Regions from separate parts of the Arcticibacterium sp. GJ41-1 genome, predicted to be linked through region 1. Evidence: riboswitches for the same ligand, from Rfam matches in the RefSeq annotation. Region 1 holds a riboswitch; the other holds the start of a gene.
What was found. A riboswitch is a leader RNA that binds a small molecule or an ion and turns the genes downstream of it on or off. The one in region 1 is predicted to bind cobalamin.
Positions count from the first base shown of each region.

Region 2: another riboswitch for cobalamin. It lies ahead of AC0L6O_RS18025 (TonB-dependent receptor plug domain-containing protein); the one in region 1 lies ahead of metE (5-methyltetrahydropteroyltriglutamate--homocysteine S-methyltransferase).

Region 1 covers NZ_CM147888.1:1,161,275-1,164,487, forward strand. The annotation lists gene metE (5-methyltetrahydropteroyltriglutamate--homocysteine S-methyltransferase) at 1-1,837, opposite strand, end outside; cobalamin riboswitch at 1,946-2,081, opposite strand; gene AC0L6O_RS04610 (TonB-dependent receptor plug domain-containing protein) at 2,379-3,213, shown strand, end outside.
Region 2 covers NZ_CM147888.1:4,380,316-4,383,528, forward strand. The annotation lists gene AC0L6O_RS18025 (TonB-dependent receptor plug domain-containing protein) at 1-1,455, opposite strand, end outside; cobalamin riboswitch at 1,536-1,732, opposite strand; gene AC0L6O_RS18030 (phospho-sugar mutase) at 1,838-3,213, shown strand, end outside.

The sequences.
Region 1 (3,213 bases):
CTTTTTTTAGTGGCAAACCCTCTCTAAGAGCAGCTTCGTCTATCTGAATAATCTTCAAACCTGCTTTTTCTAAATCGGCCACTTCATCTCTTACCGCAAAAGCTAGCTGAATAAGTGTTTCATGCCTAGGCTGGTCGTCACGGACAAAAGACCATTGCAAAATAGTTTGCGGCCCTGTCAACATACCTTTCATAGGTTTCGCACTTAGCGACTGAGCATAGCTGCTCCACGCCACCGTCATGGCTTTTAGTCGTTCTATATCACCAAAAATAATAGGTGGTTTCACACAGCGGCTACCGTAACTCTGCACCCAACCATTGGCAGAAAACACAAAACCTTCCAGCAGTTCACCAAAATATTCTACCATGTCGTTTCTTTCAAATTCGCCATGCACCAGCACATCCAAGCCCAGTGCCTCCTGCCATTTGATAACCTCGGCAGTATGTCGCTTTATTTCGGCTTCATAGTTTTCTGCAGTAATAATCCCTTTCTTTAAGTTCGCCCTTAGCGTTCTTATTTCTTTTGTTTGCGGAAAAGAGCCAATAGTGGTAGTTGGAAAATCGGGTAGCTTGAGGTGCGTCTTTTGTAAGTTTTTACGCTCTGCAAAAATCGCATTCCGCTTAAGTTCTCTGTCTGATATTTCAAGACTTCGCTTTTTTACCTCTGGTTTATGAATGCGAGTAGAGGTGCTTCTTTTTGTGATGGAAGCCGTATTTCTGGCTAAAAGAGGAGAGTTAGGGGCTGCGAGAATAGTCGCTATTTCGTTTAGTTCTATTAGCTTTTGCGTAGCAAAAGCCAACCAATCTTTAATTTCTGGGTCAATCGTCGTTTCGTTTTCTAAATCAACCGGCACATGAATAAGCGAGCAGGAGGGAGCTATCATCACTCGTTCTTCTCCAAGCTGATTTACTGCTTTCTGTACAAATTGAATAGCTTTTTCATAATCTGCTTTCCAAATGTTTCTTCCATCAATTATCCCGAGTGATAATTTTAGGTCAGGGCCAATTTTGCCAAGAATATTGTCTAATTGGTCTGGAGCACGTTTCAGGTCAATATGTAGGGTGTCTACAGGAAGATTTAAAGCCGCCAATGCATTATCTTCAATTCCCTCGAAATAAGTGCTCAGTATGATTTTTAAATCAGGAAGCTCATTTTTGATTTTATGATAAACCTTTCTGTACGTTTCCTTTTGGAAGAAATTTAAGTCTAGTCCTAAAAACGGCTCATCTATTTGAACATATTCTGCTCCTGCTTTTTGAAGTTTGTTTAGTAGTTCTAAATAAACGGGCAAAAGTCTATCGATAAGGCTGAGAGCATTAAAATCGGCATTTTTTACTTTACCTAAAAGCAAATAAGTGATAGGTCCTATCAAAACTGGCTTGGTTAATATACCTGCATTTTTAGCCTCTATAAATTCATCAATAACCTTGGTGTCATTTAAATGGAAGGTTTGAAAAGCTTGAAACTCGGGTACTATGTAATGGTAGTTGGTGTCAAACCATTTAGTCATTTCACAGGCTTTTATATTTTGGTCTTCAGACTGAAAACCTCTTGCCATGGCAAAATATAGGTCGGTTTTGTTTAGGTCATTAAACCGCTCAGGAATAGTTCCAAACATCAGGCTATGGTCTAAAACTTGGTCATAGAAAGAGAAGTCGTTTGACGGAATAAGGTTAATGCCTTGTTCCTTTTGAAGCTGCCAGTTGGCCAGCCTAATGGTTTTGCCGGTTTCTAAAAGCTCGCTTTCAGAAATTTTACCAGACCAGTACTTTTCACAAGCTCTTTTGAGCTGTCTTTGATTTCCTATGCGTGGAAATCCCAAATTGTTTTTAAGCATACTTTTGAATTTTTAAAATGTTCATTGAGTACACTTTCCGCTAAAGAAGTAAGTACACAGAAATCCTAATTTCTGCCCACCTGACTCTATGCCTTAGTCGTGAAAGCATGTTGTCAATAGCAGGTGGCAAGTATCTCGACTTCCAGTTTTTTAGGCTGGTCACGGTTGCACGACAGTTCATGAGTTTCACATGATTCCTTTTTAAGTCTACCTCGCAGTAGAAACCAAATGCTATATCTATTTCGGCTCAAAAGTAATTATTTGAATAGATAAAACAACTGTGTTGTTGAATATTTGTAGATAATATATCTATTATTATGTTATATTGTAGGTTATATAACCATAGAATATATTATTACTAGAGGACTTATCTATTGAGGGTAGGGTACTATATCTAAATTTATTATTTAAAATAATTCTAAATAAGCTTGTATGGTTTAAGTTGAGCGAATACATTTGTGCCATTATTTATAACAAGTCTAAATAAAAACAAGTGGTAAGAGTTTACATTTTTCTAGTACTAATTATACCTTTTAGGGGGATGGCACAGGTAGACAGCCTGCTGTCAAAAGACTTAGAGCAAGTGGTGGTAACGGCTACTAAAAGTGAACGACAATTAAGCTCTTTACCTATGCCAGTTACTGTAATAGCTAAGAAACAAATTCAAGAAATGGGCTCTTTAAGGCTAAGCGAAGTTTTGGCAGAGCAAACGGGTCTTTTTATAGTGAATGACCATGGAAACGGGGTGCAATTACAAGGTTTTAATCCTGATTACACGCTTATCTTGGTAGACGGGGAGCCTTTAATAGGGAGAACGGCGGGTACTCTAGAATTAAGCAGACTGGCAGTAGGAAACATTAAGCAAATAGAAATAGTAAAAGGGCCTTCGTCTAGCTTATATGGTTCGGAGGCTTTGGCAGGTGTAATTAATATTATTACCGAGCAGCCAGATAAAATGGGTGGCGATGTTTACGCCAGGTATGGCAGTAATAATACGCTAGATTTATCTGCTTTAGGGAATTTTAAGAAAGAAAAGTTAGGCATTTCTCTATTCGCAAATCATTATTCATCAGCTGGATATGACCTTACTCCGGAGACTGTAGGAAATACAGTATCGCCTTTTAGTAATTACACTTTGCAGCCTAGAATTAATTATGATTTTAGTGAAAACACCAAGCTTAAAATTTCAGGAAGGTTGTTTGAAGAATCTCAATCTGGAAACTACGAAGTAGAAGAAACTGATGGCCCAGCATTAATAGCTCAAACGGGTGCTGTACATGATAAAAACTTAAACCTAAGTTTAAATCACAAGTTTTCTACCACCTTAGGATTGACCGCTAGGCTGTATGCTTCAGGCTATGAAACCGAGTCTTTGC
Region 2 (3,213 bases), 2.1 Mb from region 1:
TGTTACTTTATCCTCATTTCTTCTATTGAAATAAGCTACAGAAGCCGAACTTCCTTTTTCAGCATTATTGTATTTAAAACCCATTTCTAAGTTTCTAGAAGCTTCAGGTACCAAATCTAAATTCCCGTAAGGAGAGTATAATTGATAAAGCGTTGGGTTTTTATAACTTGTAGCCAAAACTCCAAAGACCATAATCATTTGATTGGCTCTGAAATATGGATTAAGCGAATAAGAAAAGTTTGTTCCATATTCAGAATGAGAATTTAACCTTCCACCTAGCTCTATACCTACTTTTTGATTGGCAGAAATATCAACAGCCGAGTAAACACTGAAATTATCAATCTTAGTATCATCATAAAGTAGCGGCACATCTTCAAAGGGTCCAAAGGCACTTACAGAATAATATGTTTGAGCAATGCTCTGATTTCTCAAATCTGTACCAAGAAGAATTTTAACATCTTCGCTCACAAAAAACTGAGCATATAAGTCATAGAAATTTGACTTACTTCCGAAAGTAGAATACGAATATTTTGCAAAAGCACTTTCCGCCACAAAACTAGAATCATCTTCAAAGGTTCTGTCTACTTGAGAAGTATGAGCATTAAAATGCAATTGAAACTTTTCTTTGACCCAGTCAGCTCCTACTCCTACTTGAAAGTTTTCAGAGTTAAAAACATAATCTTTCTCATCTACCAAAGCACCTGCATCTAAGTCTGCCGTGTAATCAGTCTTTCTTCCGAAAGCTCTTACTGTAACTTCGCCAAACTTCTTTGATAACTGGGCATTAAGGCTATTACGATCAAATCCGTCTTTTTCCTCATCTGGCAAACTTGAAATAGCAGACGAAAACCCATCACTCTTAACCTTATTATAACCAAAATTATAATTAAACCCGCTTATGTCTCCATTTACACCTAGACCTAAATCAAGTGTATTAAAGCTACCATAAGAAAGCTTTCCGTAAGGAGTAAATGGCTTTTTAGAACCTTTTTTACTAATAAAGTTTATTACTCCGGCTACAGCATCAGAGCCATAAAGCGTAGACTGTCCACCTTTAAGAATTTCAATACGCTCAATAAATTGAAGATTGATAAGGTTAAGGTCATAATTTCCCTCCGTAGAAGATGGGTCATAAAGAGGAACTCCATCAAGAAGTATCAATGTTTTGCCAGAACTAGCTCCTCTTAAAAATAAACTTTGGATACTGCCTAAAGGCTGTCCAGAACCCACTACATTAATACCAACCTGCTTTTGTAGCAAATCTGAAACCGACCAACCAGCGTGAGCTCTAATAACAGAATCTCCAAGAACAATCATGGACTTGCCCAATTGCGACGACTTCTGTGGCAATTTGGTGGTAGTTACGTTAACTTCTGCTAACTCAGTTTGAGCCATTACGGAGGCACTAATTAGGCATACGCATAATAATAGGCTCCTTCTAAAAAATGTAAACATTAAAAAATAATTTGTTCAGCGAATTAGCTGAAATAAAAAATTAGACTTCCGCTCATCAATAGTCATTCACCGTAACTAGTTGAAAAGAATAATTTTTGGCAGGTCTCCTGGCTTAGTGTCACTTGATTTTTCCTTCCCATCATTTTATCATGACAGTGGACAGTGGTTTCAAGTATAGACACCGAACAGTTGCGGCGACAGCTCATGCTTTAAACATGATTCCCTCTTAGGCAAATTGGATATTGAATCCAAAAGCACCAAAAACTGCCGCAAAACTACTCTATTTAATATCAAAGTTCTCAATAAATTCTAAATGTTTTTGAATAGCAAAATGGCTTCTATATCTTGTCTCAATTATTTCAATAAACGTTAATACAAAGCGATGCTAGAAGAACTAAATTTAGACAAAACGGCAGAAAAGAATATAAAGAAGTGGCTCAAGGGAAAGTATGATGACGAAACCAAGGCTACTATCAACAAATGGATAGAAGAGAAAAACATTAGTCAACTGACCGATTCGTTTTATAAAAATTTAGAATTCGGCACCGGCGGTATGCGTGGAGAAATAGGTGTAGGTTCTAACAGAATGAACAAATACACAGTTGGTGCAGCTACACAAGGCTTAGCTAATTACATAAATAAATGCTACCCAGAAGGTGAAGACCTAAAAGCAGCTATTGCTTACGACAGCAGAAACTTCTCTCCTGAGTTTGCTCAAATTGCCGCAGACATTTTCTCTGCAAATGGAATCACAGCCTATGTTTTCCCAGAACTTAGACCTACGCCACAGCTATCTTTTACAGTAAGAGAATTGGGTTGTCAGGCAGGTTTGGTAATTACCGCATCTCATAATCCTAGAGAATATAATGGTTATAAGGTTTACTGGAATGATGGCTCTCAGGTAGTAGCTCCGCATGACAAAAACATTGTAGATGAAGTTAACGCTATCACTACTATTAGTAAAATTAAGTTTAGAGGTATAAAAAAACGACTTAAAACTATAAGACCTGCTTTAGATAAAAAGTATTTAAAAGCAGTTAAGAGTATAAGTGTATCTCCAAGAATAAATAGAAAGCAGTCTGATTTAAAGATAGTATTCTCCTCTATTCATGGAACGGGAATTACTATGGTACCTGATGCTTTAAAGCAATTGGGTTTTGAAAATGTACATATCGTAGAAGAGCAAGCTAAGCCTGACGGCAATTTCCCTACGGTGGTTTATCCTAACCCTGAAGAGCAAGAAGCTATGAGTCTTTCTTTGAAATTAGCGAAAGAAATAGATGCAGACCTAGTAATGGCAACAGACCCAGATGCCGACAGAGTGGGAATGGCCGTAAAAGACCCTTCAGGCGAATGGCAACTACTTAACGGTAATCAGGCCGCCAGCCTTATTGTCTTCTATTTATTGAAGGCTTGGAAAAAAGCTAAGAAACTGACTGGTAAAGAATATGTGGCAAAAACTATTGTTACCACAGAGCTAATTGATGCCATGGCAGCGAAAGCTGGTGTAAAATGCTATAACACACTCACCGGTTTCAAATATATAGCACAGGTTATTAGAGAAACCGAAGGTAAAGAAACATTTATAGGTGGCGGTGAAGAGAGTTACGGCTACCTTATTGGAGATAAAGTAAGAGACAAAGATGCTGTGGCTGCATGTGCTATTATAGCCGAGTTAACTGCCTACGCTAAGCATAATGGCATTAGCCTGTTTGACTTCCTTGCAGATATGTATAAAGAGTATGGTTTCTTCTATGA